3 regions of the Paenibacillus sp. YYML68 genome follow, and region 1 is predicted to be linked to each of the others. Evidence: riboswitches for the same ligand, from Rfam matches in the RefSeq annotation. Region 1 holds a riboswitch; each other region holds the start of a gene.
What was found. Region 1 has a riboswitch for cobalamin ahead of PAE68_RS12675 (energy-coupling factor ABC transporter permease). Riboswitches for the same ligand answer to the same signal wherever they lie in the genome.
Positions count from the first base shown of each region.

Region 2: it holds a riboswitch for cobalamin, as region 1 does, so the genes downstream of both, cobJ (precorrin-3B C(17)-methyltransferase) here and PAE68_RS12675 (energy-coupling factor ABC transporter permease) in region 1, are expected to answer to the same signal.
Region 3: it holds a riboswitch for cobalamin, as region 1 does, so the genes downstream of both, PAE68_RS22395 (S-layer homology domain-containing protein) here and PAE68_RS12675 (energy-coupling factor ABC transporter permease) in region 1, are expected to answer to the same signal.

Region 1 covers NZ_BQYI01000001.1:2,762,647-2,767,364, forward strand. Annotated here, with positions in the region: gene PAE68_RS12665 (VOC family protein) at 100-534, shown strand; gene spoVB (stage V sporulation protein B) at 686-2,278, opposite strand; cobalamin riboswitch at 2,484-2,672, shown strand; gene PAE68_RS12675 (energy-coupling factor ABC transporter permease) at 2,837-3,610, shown strand; gene PAE68_RS12680 (energy-coupling factor ABC transporter substrate-binding protein) at 3,607-3,909, shown strand; gene cbiQ (cobalt ECF transporter T component CbiQ) at 3,906-4,697, shown strand; gene PAE68_RS12690 (energy-coupling factor ABC transporter ATP-binding protein) at 4,710-4,718, shown strand, end outside.
Region 2 covers NZ_BQYI01000001.1:1,419,483-1,424,200, reverse strand. Annotated here, with positions in the region: gene PAE68_RS06300 (sirohydrochlorin chelatase) at 1-603, opposite strand, end outside; gene cobJ (precorrin-3B C(17)-methyltransferase) at 649-2,652, opposite strand; cobalamin riboswitch at 2,937-3,145, opposite strand; gene PAE68_RS06290 (chromate transporter) at 3,354-3,896, opposite strand; gene PAE68_RS06285 (chromate transporter) at 3,955-4,599, opposite strand.
Region 3 covers NZ_BQYI01000001.1:5,030,452-5,035,169, forward strand. Annotated here, with positions in the region: gene PAE68_RS22395 (S-layer homology domain-containing protein) at 1-1,969, opposite strand, end outside; cobalamin riboswitch at 2,197-2,383, opposite strand; gene PAE68_RS22400 (redoxin domain-containing protein) at 2,516-3,058, opposite strand; gene PAE68_RS22405 (ABC transporter ATP-binding protein) at 3,062-3,844, opposite strand; gene PAE68_RS22410 (ABC transporter permease) at 3,837-4,655, opposite strand; gene PAE68_RS22415 (nitrous oxide reductase accessory protein NosL) at 4,652-4,718, opposite strand, start outside.

The DNA of each region.
Region 1 (4,718 bases):
CAACTTGTTGCCCATATTAGGTAATATCAGCTATCTCTATTGCGCTGATCCCGAATATGTCAGTAATCGAATCTATAATGACGAAGGAGATTGAGGAGAATGACCATGAAGTTGATCCCGTATTTTGTTATGGCGGGCAATGCGAACGAGGCAATCGAGTTTTACCAAGAAGCACTCGGAGGTAAGCTGGAGTACAAGCAGACGTTCGGCGAGATGCCCGAGAATCCGGAGTTCCCACTTCCTGAAGAAGCGAAGTCACTCGTATCTCACGCTACGGTGAAGTTCGGTGAAACCGATGTGATGTTCTCCGATTCGTTCCCTGGACAACCTCATCAGAGCGGCAACCAAGTTACGTTGTGTATCTCGATTGACAGCAAGGAGAAGGCGGAGCACATCTTCAACGCGCTGAAGGAAGGCGGACAAGTCAGCATGCCTTTACAAGAGACATTCTTCAGCCCGGCATATGCCATCGTTGTAGACAAGTTCGGTATTACGTTCCAGATCTACACGGAGAAGGCAATGTCCGGGTCGTAATATCCTCACCGCTACATACACCTCCAACTACACAAGAACCACACCGTATATCCAGACATCTCCTTCTATAAGACAGTTAGACTTGAAGCTTCCTGTCTGACTTGTAGTAAGGAATCTGTTGGAGCATTAGGTGTGGTTCTATCTTGTTCAACTACAAGTCTCTTCCGAAGCTTCTTGTTAATAGTCTGGTTGCGGTAAGCGACATCGCGTAGATGAGGAAGGCAACGGTAACCGACACGATAAGCGCCCACTGCAGCGCGTAGCCTTCATTCTGCAGGAATGCATAGGCACCTTGTCCGCATATGCCCATGAATAGCAAGCTAAGCGACATCTTCGCATACGGACGCAGCTCGATCGCGAAGCCAATCTGCTTGGCAAGTGCAATGAAATTCAGCAGCAGTATCAGGCACAAGCCGAAATTAATGCCCGCAGCTACCCCATAGATCCCCCACTCCGAGCCGAATATAAACATAGCTATCGACTGCAGCAGCGTACTCATAATGAAATTCCACATCACCGTCCTGACGCGTCCGATGCCGAGCAATATAGCATGCAAGGGCGCCTCGAAGTAGTGAAGCAGAAAAAAGGGCGCAAGCAGCTTCAACAGGCGGCCTGCCTCTGGCTCGTTGTATACAACGATCGTAAGTGGCTCTGCCCACAGGTACAGTGTCAACGTGCAAGGAGCACCGATCATGAAGGCTAGACGTATCGCTTGCTCCATCCGCTCATGGATAAGCTTCGGATTGTTGCCCGCACTAGCCTCACTGATCGATGGGATCAGCGCTGTTGACAGCGAGTGCATGATGAATGTCGGGAAGACGAGCAGCGGGAACGCGTAGCCGACGAGCAGACCATACTGCTTCGTCGCGACAGCCGTGCCAATACCTGCGATGGCCAGACTCTTAATAATAAGGGCGGGCTTAATCGCCCGGTAGATCGAGTCAATGAACCCTTGCCCAGTGAACGGTAGGCCGATCTGCAGCAGCTCAAGCAACGTCCGCTTCTTCTCCCGAAACGATGAGGGTGCAAGGTCTGTCTCATGCTGCGATTGTGTGTCGCGCAGTTGTGCAGACAATGCTGGGGACTGGCGCTTGTGTGCCGATTTGCGTCGATGCAAGGTGTACATCAAGGACAAGTAGGCTAGACCCGAGCACTCTCCGAGTACAGTGCACAGCATCGCTCCAGCCGCCGCATATTCGATCCCATAAGGTAGCAGCACCTGAACCAGAGCTGCAATGAGACCGATCTGCACCGTATTTTCGATAACGTCGGAGACGGCGAGCGGCTTCATATTTTGCTTCCCGCGAAAATATCCCTTCAGCACAGCCGATACCGCTACGATCGGGGCAATCGGGACGATGGCCAGCATCGCATAGTAGGCACGTTGGTCGGCCAGTATGAGTGCTGCAATCGGCTTCGCCCCGATGAAGACGCCGAGCGTCAGCACGATGCTGATCGAGATCGTCATCATGAGCGACACTTGTACGATACGTCTTACCTTCGCCGTATCACCGAGCGCCTCCGCCTCGGCAACGAGCTTGGAGATCGCAACAGGCAGACCGAGACTCGTCAATGTAATCAGCATCGGCACGAGCGGATGCGCCATCATGAGCAGGCCGATCCCTTCTGGACCTAAGTACCGAGCAAGCAGAATGCTGCCAAAGAAGCCGAGAATCCGTGTGACGAGCGCCGCAGCCGTCAACACGACGGTTCCGCGGATAAAGGACGTTTCCTGTTCTCGCATGTCATGAACATCTCCATATCTATGAGCTTACTTTAGACTATTCGGACAACTCGACATGTATGCGAACAAGCAGACTGCGGATTTACATGAGGAGCTTGTCAGGACAGGCTCCCCATGTACATTCTGCCTGCTGCAACTATTATTTTTGAACCGGAAGGATTTTCTTACGAGACCGCGAAATATATAAGGATGCTCGTGCACAACTGCATATTCACATAATGAAGGTGCCTTTGCCTTGAGCAAAGGGTAACAGGGAATCGGGTGCAAATCCCGAGCGGTCCCGCCACTGTATACGGGGAGCTATCGTCAGCAAGGTCACTCGGCTTAGGCCGGGGAAGACGACGAGCAGCGCTGATCCGTGAGCCAGGAGACCTACCTACATTATGCACCGAACAGCCTTCGAGGAAAGGAGAGGTGTACGTCTGATGAACCGGCGAATCCTTGTGATCCATCTGTCTATTTTTGCGTACCCGTAGTTGTAACCAATCCTGTCAAGAGGATTGGTTTTTTTGTGTTGCCTTGTGGTCTGTGCGCGAAGATAGAAGGAGGATTAGTAGGATGATGATCCAATGGAAACGAAAAGCAGCCTTTGTGCTGCTCGTAACAATGTTCACCCTATACTTGCTTGTCAACACCCCGGAAACGGTATATGCCATGCATATTATGGAGGGCTTCCTACCAATTGGCTGGGCGATCTTCTGGTGGGTCGTCTTCGTGCCGTTCTTCGTGCTCGGCCTTCGGTCGCTGCGCCGGATCGTGAAGGAGACGCCGGAGTTGAAGATGCTGCTCGGCCTTGCTGCCGCGTTCACGTTCGTCCTCTCTGCGCTGAAGCTTCCATCGGTCACGGGCAGCAGCTCACATCCGACAGGCACCGGTCTTGGCACCGTCATGTTCGGCCCGCTGCCGATGAGCGTGCTCGGCTCGATCGTACTGCTGTTCCAGGCAGTGCTACTTGCGCACGGCGGTGTAACGACGCTAGGCGCGAACGCCTTCTCGATGGCTGTAGCAGGTCCACTGCTCGGCTATGCCGTCTACAGGCTCATGATGAAGCTGTCTATGAAGCAAACGGTGTCGATCTTCTCTGCAGCTGCGCTAGCTAACTTGACGACGTACGTCGTAACATCCTTACAGCTTGCGCTCGCTTTTCCGGCGGAAGCCGGGGGTATAGCTGCGTCATTCGTCAAGTTCGCCGGCGTATTCGCGATTACGCAAATACCGCTTGCGATTAGCGAAGGGCTGCTGACCGTTCTGATCTGGAACGTCCTGCGTTCCTACAGCCCGAACGAGCTTCAACAGATCCAGCAGCGCTTGAAAGGAGCGAGCAAAGCATGAAAGCAACAACGAAGCTTATAGTGAGGCAGACTGCAATCGTGGCGGTCGTCATTGCACTAGCGGTAATTCCCTTGTTATGGATCGACAGTGACTTCGGCGGCGCCGACGGCAAGGCTGAGGAACTGATCGCCGAGCTTGCTCCCTCCTACGAACCATGGTTCTCAAGCTTCTTCGAGCTTCCGTCGGAGACGGAAAGCATGCTGTTCGCACTGCAAGCAGCGATCGGTGCAAGTGTAATTGGCTATGTGCTCGGTCTAATGCGAGGAAGGGCATCGAGCACGCGTTCGGAGAGCGAATGATTCAGTGGATCGATCGCGTCTCGCATTCGAATAAGCTGGTCAGTCTGGACCCTCTATGGAAAAGCGGCTTCGCCGCCTCCCTGCTGCTGCTCGCCTACGTCACCGAGCCGCTAGTGCAGCTGCTGATCGCACTGTGGCTACTGCTGTGGCTCATCGTGTACGCCAATGTGCCTCTGCGGCTGTATAGCGCGCTGCTCGGAGCGACGCTATTGTTCTATGCAGCCAGCCTCCCTGCTCTCTTGCTGGAGCTGGCTCCTCCGGAAAGCGGCGGCTACCTCCTCCAGGATGCGGTGTGGAGCTTGCAGACCGAACGCTTTGGCACGCTATATGCGCCTGGGAGCCGTTTGTCGCTAGCCTTGTCTATTCTAGCTCGCGTGCTCGCATGTGCGTCGTGCATGTATTTCCTTGCGCTCACGACACCGATGCTGGAGCTGCTGCAGGTATTGTATAAGCTCCGTATGCCGATGCTCGTGCTGGAGCTGATGCAGATCATGTATCGCTTCCTGTTCATACTGTCACAGTCGCGCGAGCAGCTCTACGCAGCTCAGCTGGCACGAGGTGGCCACTCTAGTGTAACGTCGCGTATTCGAGATTCCGCTTGGATCGCCGTCTCACTGTTCAGCAAGACGATGCAGCGCTATAGCGGGCTGTCGAACGGTCTGCAAGCGAGAGGCTTCGGCGATGGACCTATTCTCGCACCGTATGTGCCGTTGAAGGTGGCAAGACGTTATTGGATTGAGGCTGGCGCTGGTATGACCGTGCTCATCTTGCTGGAGCTGTCGATATAGGGGGAATATGGGATGAATCAT
Region 2 (4,718 bases), 1.3 Mb from region 1:
GCCTGTGAATAAGAAATACGGCAGCAGCACGATCCGCTTCGCACCTAGTCTCACACACCGCTCGACACCCTCATCGGCCAGCGGAGCCGTCACGCCGATGTACGCCGTTTCGACCCATTTCACCTTCAGACGCTCCCAGAGCAGACGGGAAATCTTGAACAGATCGCTATTCGCATCCGCATCGCTGCTTCCGCGTCCAATGAGCAGCAGCGCCGTATCCGGCGACTCCGTCAGCCCATCAATGCCCGCCTCAGCGAGCCGCGTCCGCAAAATATCCAGCGCCAGCTCATGCACGCCGATCGGTCGTCCGTATGTAAATTCAACCTCGGGATAGGCCCGCTTCGCCTCGTCAATCGCCGCCGGAATGTGCAGCTTCGCATGTCCCGCAGCGAATAACGTAATCGGCACGACGCCGACACGTGTCGCCCCCCGCTTCACACAAGCGGAGAACCCTTCCCGCATCGTCGGGCGCTCGAACTCGAGGAAGCACGTCTCCACGATCGGCACGTCAAGCCCCTCCTGCACCGAGCGGACGAATTGCCGCACCTCAACATTACCCTCCGGGTCCCGGCTTCCATGTCCTACAAATAATATGGCATCCATTCGGATCGCCCCCTTCTCTCACATCGAATCAACCTGATCTATCGCTTAATCCCCGCACAGCGCATTCTCGATCTGGAACACCGGCAGCTCCTGATGTCTGTACCCCTCCAGCTCCTTCACCCGGCTGAAAAATTTATGAAACCGCTCGTTCGGATTCGCCTCGCTCGCATAACGCTTCACGATACGCTCCACCGACTCGACAAGCTGCTCCGGCTCGATCCCCTCGGCTACCGGAATACCCGCATGGGCATTACGCCCGACCGTCTTGCCTCCCAGGAACAGATCGAACCGCTCCCGGCGATACACAATACCGATATCCTCCTTGACCGCTCCGTAGCACGCCATCCCGCAGCCGTTGAAGCCGATCTTCAGCTCCTTCGGCAGCTTCATCCCGCCGATGCGGCGATTCAGCTCCTCCAGATGTGGCACCGAATCCGCCTTATCCATGTTGCAAAAATCGCACGCCTTCAGCTGCGCCACGTCGCCGACCGGAGCAAGCAGCAGCCCTGCCGCCTTGAGGCGGGCGACCGCGTGCTGCGGCTCGCTCGTCACGAGCCGGACGAGCAGCTGGTGATGCGGCGTATATTCAATCGCGCCGTCATCGCCTACGACCTCAGCTAGCAGCGTCAGCTGCGCAGCTGACAGCTTCTTCTCCGCGAGTCCCGGACTGACCGCGAACTCGAGTATTTCCTGGCGCTTGAACGCGCCAGCGCCTTGCAGCCAAGGCGCAGCCGCAGCTGACTGCTCCACACCGCGTGCGCCCCGAGCTGGAGCCGCCTGCACAGGCGCTGCCGACTGCGCCGCAGTCGCAGGAGCGCCTGCAGCATGCTCCATCGCTAACCCAGACCCGGCTCCCACGGTCTGCTCGGTCCCCACCAGTCCGGACGCAGCTGCCCCGCCAGACTGCACTTCAGGCGCTGCCGCCGCAGCTGCGGCAATCAGCTCCTCGGCCGACTGCGCCGACCGGGACGCCTCTTCCCGCGCATCGACAAGCCACAGCGCCTCAAGCGCAAGGGCGAGCGGGCTTGCAGGATCGATACCCGCGCCCTGAAGCCCACTCTGCAACCTCGCACCTTCCGCATCCGCCGCCTCTGCCTCCAGCGACCACGGCTCCGCATCCACCGCCTGTGCCTCCACCGACCACCGCGCAGCATCCGCCGAACTCGACTCCGAATCCGCCGCCTCTGCCTCCAGCGACATAGGCTCGGCACCCTCCATCTGCGCTTCCAGCGACCAAGGCTCAGCCTCCACACGCAGCCGCTCATGCGGCTTCAGAGGCTGAATCTCGTCGCCCAGCGTGTACTTACGCTGGTAGCCACGCGGAGTAATCATCAATCCGTCGTACACGACGGTTGCGGAGTTGCCAATAATGACCGTGGTCAGCATGCCTATGTCATGCTCAAGCATGTGCTCCAGCGTCGTAATGACGATATCTTGTCTGTCACGGTACGCACTCTTGACGATACCGACTGGCGTGTCCTTCGAGCGATACTTCAGCAGCACCTGCTGCGTCTCGACGATCTGGCGTGTCCGGCGGCCGCTGCGTGGGTTGTACAGCGCGATGACGAAGTCAGCCGCCCCTGCAGCCTCCACCCGCCGAATAATGAGCTCCCACGGCGTCAGATGATCGCTCAAGCTGATCGTACACGCATCGTGCATGATCGGTGCGCCGAGCAGCGAGCCTGTCGAGTTAATCGCCGATATGCCGGGGATCACCTCGACCTCGACGCCGGTGTCGCGTCGCCAGCCTTTTTCCATCAATACCTCGTATACAAGTCCTGCCATGCCGTACACCCCGGAGTCTCCACTCGAGATGACCGCCACCTTCCGCCCCGCTTCCGCCTGACGAACCGCCTCCTGCGCCCGGCTTACCTCCTCGGTCATGCCTGTGCGCACAATATGCTGACCGTCCAACAGATCGCGAATCAGATCCACGTACGTGTTGTACCCGATAATAACCTCACTCTCTTGAAGAGCCGTCCGCGCTCTCTCCGTCATATGCTCGAACGCGCCCGGCCCGAAGCCGATCACCGACAGCTTCCCTTTCACAGCCTCTCCTCCTCTCGCCGCAGCTGAATACTCATGTATGTCCATGTCAACAATTCGTTCGGAAGCTTTCTGCCACATAGCAAAAAAGCATCCCTCCGAAGAAGGATGCGTAACGATCAGGTTATGACGCGACGCTCGAGCTGATCCATACCGGACTATAGCGCTGTAAACAGCAGCCAAGCTGGGCAGACCTACTCCGCGCGTGCGTGAGCCTTTCTCGTACACCTCCCTATCCGCGTAGGTTTCATGGTGACTTACGGGCTGCCAGCACCATTAATAGATGCACAGCACTCGTCCAACAGGCAGGTCTCCTGACTTGCGGATCGTCGCTTCCTCTGCGCCTTCCCATCCTACGATCGGACAGTGACATTGTGCAGAGGTTACTCCTCGCTTACAGTGGCGGGACCGTGCCGGAATTACACCGGCTTCCCTATTAAGCCTATGACACGGAGCTAGAGCTCCGACCAGAGGCACCTGTTTCGAATCAAATTATGGAATTACGCCCGGTCTCAGCCGGGACAGAGTAATGATAGCACGTTTATTTCCGCAATGTCTACCGATATTCGGGCCGTCCTGCTTCCGCTCCCATACTATCCGCTAGTCAGGCTGTTCTAGAGCTGCTACGAACTTCCACCTCTTCGGAATATATGAGACAAGCTGCAGGTCTAGACCCAAGCTCAACTACGTTCGCATGCACAAGTCTATCCGGTATATAGCATCGCAGCGCCGACCAGTCCCGACACCGAGAGCGCAGCAAGCGGATGAAGCCGATACTTCAGAATACCGATCACGACGAATGCGATAATGCCGATGCTTACGGCACTTTGCCACGAGAACGACCAGTCCCCGCCCCGCATGCCATACGAGAACGCAGCATATATAATGAAGCCGGTCACGACAGGCCGCATCCCGTACAACAGAGACCGAAGCCACCTGCTATGATGTACACGGAGGAAAAAAGCAGCAATCACCACGATGAGCATTACGGAAGGCAGCACAATACCGACTGTAGAAACGATAGCCCCAGCGATTCCCGCCGTCTTATAGCCGATCAAGGTGGCGCTATTGGTTGCAATGGGGCCCGGTGCCATCCCTGCAACTGCGACCGTATCGGTGAACGCCTCATCCGACATCCAATGATGCGCCCGAACCTCATGGTTCATAACAGGGATCATCGCATAGCCGCCGCCGAACGATAGTAAGCCGATTTTGACAAACGTAATAAATAAATCCAGAAGCTCCATCTCCACTCCCCCTTCCCTCTAGGTCTGGATCAGCTCCAGTCCTCCAGCTGTTGTGCGTCTAGATGCCGTCAGCCATGTAATAGTCGTCATACTTGAACCGACCGCTGCCATCGGTCTCCTGCACCTGCTTCTCCAACTGAATCGGAAGCCCCGCAAGCTCCTTGATCTTCACCAGCAGCATACCGATAACAAGACCAACGCCCATGACAGCTATAGGATGAATCGGCACACAGAGGAGCACTATCACCGTACCTACAACTGTTGCGAGCGTCGTCTTATCGAACACCCCGCTGCGCCCCATCCGATACCCGGCCACCACGATTAAGCCGACAATTGCCGCATGTAGCCCTTCCAGCGCACCGGCTACCTTCGGATTATGCTGCAGGTGAGCATAGCCGAAGCTAAGCAAGAACGCGATGAGGAAGGTCGGCAGCGTCATGCCGATGACTGCAACGACCGCTCCCGCGATCCCCGACAGTCGATAGCCGATAAAGGCTGACGCATTCACACCAATCCCCCCGGGCGCCGAGCCGGCAATCGCGAGCACATCGTTCATTCCAGCCTCATCCATCCAGCCTCGCTTCTCCGTCACCTCTCGCTGAATGACAGGGATCATCGCATAGCCGCCCCCGAAGGTCGAAGGACCAATCTTGACGAACGTCCAGAACAGTAGCCACAGCCTTAACCATCGGTCACGCTTCATCTCGAACACCTCCCACTCATTCATCGTTATATGTCTAGTATACCTAAGTTTATTCCACATTGGAATAAACTATAGCTGATTTTCCTAATAAATCGAACAGTTCATTCTTCACGTAGCGA
Region 3 (4,718 bases), 2.3 Mb from region 1:
AAGTACCCTGCCAGCTCGCTTGCTCCACCTGAATAGTGAAGCCTTGACCCGCCTTCGGCACACTCGGAGTGAGCGCATATTGGTGCACGATCTGCGTATCCATGCCGCTGTAGTAGATGAGCACCTCATCGCCACGCTGCAAGGCTGTATCCTTCCAGCCTCCTGTAGACGCCCACACACCGGCACGCTTCACGGCGAAGCCCCACCAGTGGAAGCCCGATGCCTCGATGCCATTCACCGAGCTTATGCCGAAGTACATACCGTCCGTATAAACATGCTCCGTTACCGTATGCTGCAGCGCCTCGTACACGCTCGAAGCACGTTCTTGCTTCGCGACCAACGACCCAGCAGGCCCCTCTACGCGCACCTGCACGAGAGATGGCAGCTCCTGCACGCCGCGCACAACAGAAGGGAAGCCGTTCACGAGCGCCCCTGTTACCTCGATGCGCTCATCTGTCGCCTCATAGCCGCCCGGGAAGTAGGCGATGCCCGCAGCATCCGTCCATACCGTCTGTCCACCGACCTTCACATACACCGCAGCCGGAACAGATTGCATGCCGTCTAGCTGCGTCACCTTCACCTGGAACGGCTCCTTGTTCCTCGGCACCTTCGGCTCCAGCTCGATCTTGTCGAGCAGGGCGGAGCCTAAGTACGGACCGAACATCACCGCCAGCTCATCGCCCGGCTGCAGCTGCGTCGACTTCCAATCCCAGTCTCCGGTCCACGTGCCGTTGCGCTTAATATTGAAGCCCCAATAATGATAATTGCCGTGGCTAGTGTTCTTCGCCTTGCCGCCAATTGCATACACATCGAAGAACGGCGAATCCATTGTCACGACTGGAAGACTATGTCTCGCCGCCAGCTGCTGCAGCGCCTCAAGCGGCGTGCGTGCCGACTCGAAGCCTTCCGCCATCGTCCCTTCACTCGTCTCCACATGAATGAACACGCTCGCCTTGCCGTTCGTGCTGCCTGTGTAGACCGGCACCGTATACGTGCCGCTCAAGCCGCCTGTCAGCGTATCGTATGCGACCAGGGCGAGCAGCGACTGGTACGTCGAGAACTTGTCCGAAGCTCCCCCCGCCTGATAGGAAAAGCCTCCATCTCCCGTTGAATAATGCATCAGCGCGGAGATCAAGCTCCCCTCCGGCTTCGCGAAGCTGCCCTGCCGTCCGTCCTTCTGCTGCTTCGACAGACCGAGCACGGCCATCGCAAGACTGTTGCTGTTGGTGCGGTTTACAGTTAGGTCGCCGTTATCCAGTTGCCTAGTGGCTAGCCAAGACACCGCCTCCTGAACTACGACTGCTACGTCGGCCCGATCCTTGTACGGGGCGAGCGCCCAGAGCGCTGCAGCCGTAATATCAATCTGAGCCGTCGTATCGCTCTCATTCAACGCCCAGCCTTGATCCTTAATATGGCGCTGAACGAGCCACCCGACCAGCTTGTCCTTCGTCCAGACAGCATCGGTCGGAATCGTGTAGCTGCCGCTATCGAGCGCCAGCAAGCCGTAGATGACACCGTTCGCCCCTTGGGCAGCTAGGTCCGTACGATTGTAGATTGGCTCCAGCAGATTGCGCCCTGCGAACGATTGCGGATCGCCTCCAGCCGCCTTCACACCGAGCGTCAGCTTAGCGTACTCAGTCGGCAGCGTGGCGCCCGTGAACGACTGCACCCGCTCCTTCGCCGCATCCAGGTAGCCGCTCTCTATTGTCTTGCCCGCCTGACCGAGCGTATAGGCGTACCAGTCATCTGTCACGGGTCCCTGATTCACGAGCCAAGCCGACGCCTCCTCGATCAGCTGGACAATCGTTACGGTACGTGTCACCTTCGTCGGCTGTGATCCGACTGCTGAATCCTCATTCGCTGCCTGTGCGAGCTGCGCAGGCTGCAGCCCACTCGCGAGCTGCGCCAGCAGGAGCATCGCAACCACGAGCCTGATCAACTGCTGCTGCAGCCTTGACCTCATCTTCATGCTTCTCATCCCTCCACTTTCTTCACATGGCTCTGGGGCCATTCCCCTCACCTGTGTTCAGCTTCCTCGCGACAGCCTCCAACAGGCCGCATAACGAAAAGCACCTTCCGCCAGAAGGTGCCGCAACATAAGCAGATATGTACGAAGGCAAACGTATGTGCGTCAAACCAGCCATAACGGCGCATGCGTGCAGCGCTTGCCCACCGTCTCCCTATATCGCGTAGGTTGCTTGGCGTATCGGACAGGCAGGTCTCCTGGCTTGCGAATCGTTGCAATCTCCACGCCTTCCCGTTTCGAATGAAACAGTGGCTCATGTGGAGAAGCTCCTCGCTCACAGTGGCGCGACCGCGCCGGTCTTACACCGGCTTCCCTATTAACGAATCGGTAGATTCGAACCTGTCTTCACTAGATTGCTATAGACCAGCCCCATCTTATCATGAAAAGCTAGAGCCGTCTATGCGAAAATCCGTAGCCCTCAGGCAGCTGACACTATGCCAAACAGGCTTCGCCGCGCACAGCGGAGCCTGTCCCATACGTTCACACCCGCTAAGACGACGGCTGCACCTGCCGCAGCAATCGAACAATATCGTCTGTCCGGGTCAGCTCACCGTCCAGCCGCTTCACGAGCCTGCCCTCCGCGTCGATCAGGAACGCTGCCGGCAAGCCGAGTACGCCGAAGCGGTCTACGGCCTCGCCGCTCGGGTCCAGACCGATCGGGAAACTCAGATCGTGCTTGACCGCGAACTGCGCGACACTCCCTCTCGATTCTCCTACATTCACGGCAATCACCTCGACGCCCTGCACCCCAGCCTGATACGCCTCGTTCATGAGCGGCATCTCCCTCTCGCAAGGCTCACACCACGTCGCCCAGAACAAGAGCAGCACTCCCTTGCCCCGATAATCGGACAGCTTCAGCTCGCTGACGCCTTCAAGACGCGCCAAGGCAAAGTCAGGCGCGGGCTGACCGATCCGCACCTTGTCTGCCGCATTCCCCTCGGTTCCGGACTGCAGCAGCGTATAGACGAGCGCCGCGCCAATAAGCAAGACGAGCACCGCCATGACGCCCTGTCTCCAGACTACAGCAGCCATCGGCTATTCGCCCCCCTTGCCGGAGGAGCCCCGAGCATGTCCACCACCGCTCCCGGTCATCGGCTGACGGTACAGCTCCGCGAAAGCCGTCTCGAGACCGCGAGCGTCCATTGACGCTGCATCGCCCCCGAGTACATCGGTGCGGTCCTGCCTGACCAGTCTTCCCCCCTGCAGGAAGACGGCTTCATCTGCAGCCAGCTCCGCCACGCGCAGCTGGTGCGTCGAGAAGAGGATCGCATGCCCCTCCTGCTTGGACTGGCGCACCAGCTCGACGAACGCATCCATCCAGTACGGATCAAGGCCGTTGGTCGGCTCGTCCATGACGAGCAGCGGAGGCTTGGCCAGCAGCGCCTGCGCGAACAGCAAGCGCTGACGCATCCCCTTCGAGAACGAGGTGACCGCCTTGTGCTTCACCTCACTTAAGCCGACGAGCTCGAGCAGCTCTGCCACCCGCTTCTTCGGCACCTTGCGCAGCGCCGCCCAGAACGACAGCGTCTCGTGAGCTGACAAGCCTTGACCGAACAAGTAATCGTCAGGCATGTATCCGAGCTGGTCGGCATAGCGAGCGCGATTCGCACCCCACTGCAGACCGTTCAGCTCAATCGTACCGCTCGTCGGCTGCAGCATCCCAGTGATGAGCCGCAGCAGCGTGCTCTTCCCGGCGCCGTTACCACCGCACAACGCAAGGACACGTCCGCGCGACAGCGACAGGTCAATCGATTCCAGAACGGCTCGACCGCCCAGCTCCTTGCGGACACCCTTAAGTACGAGAACTGGCTTATCCACGTGAACGCCCCCTTTCCCAAACCAAGCTCGCGAAGCCTACAGCTAATACGATCCATGATAGACAGACAGCGAGGAAGAACCAGCCGCCGCTTGGCCGCTCCATCCAGCCGACCCACTTGTAGTATTCAGGTCCGAGCACAGCCCCTCCTCCGAGCTTAACGACGACGAACAAGCGGACGAGCTCAGCCGGATTCAGGAACGTCAACGTCACAAGCGCCGGCTTGATGTACAGATAAGGAACGATACCCAATACCGCGATCAGTAGCGTCGGCCAACCGACCACAAGGAAGAACCACACCGCAACACCAATCGTCAACGCCTGCCACCGATTGCGAGCGTACGTGCCGATGCCGATCGCAATGGCTAGGAATAGAACGATAAGTCCTGTCGAGAAGGCAATAAACAGTCCGAACGTACGTACGTCAAGCCCGCTGCCTGCGAGCGCTCCAACAATACCGGACACGCCGTAGCCGAAGGTCACGATCGTGAGCAGCACAACGGTCAGCCCGATATACTTGCCCCACAGGAAGGCCGCCGTAGACAACGGATACGTCGACAGCAGCTGCCAGCTCCCCTCTTCCTTCTCCGCTGTCAGGGAGAAGGAGCCGAGCAGCAGCGTCATGAGCGGCAGCAAGTACAGAATGAGACTGAGCATCGAGGCGGTCGAGCTGGAATATCCTTGCATGAAGCTTTGAGCGTTAATGAGCAGCAGGGATAGGCTGAAGAGCGTGAAGAGCGCCATGAACGAATACGCCCATGGATTGCGCAGACCGAGCTTCACCTCTCTGTGCGCGATATGAAGGACGTTCATTGACCGTGCTTAGCTGGAGCCGCGCCGGATTCCGAGTGACTATGTCCGTGACTGCCGCCCATC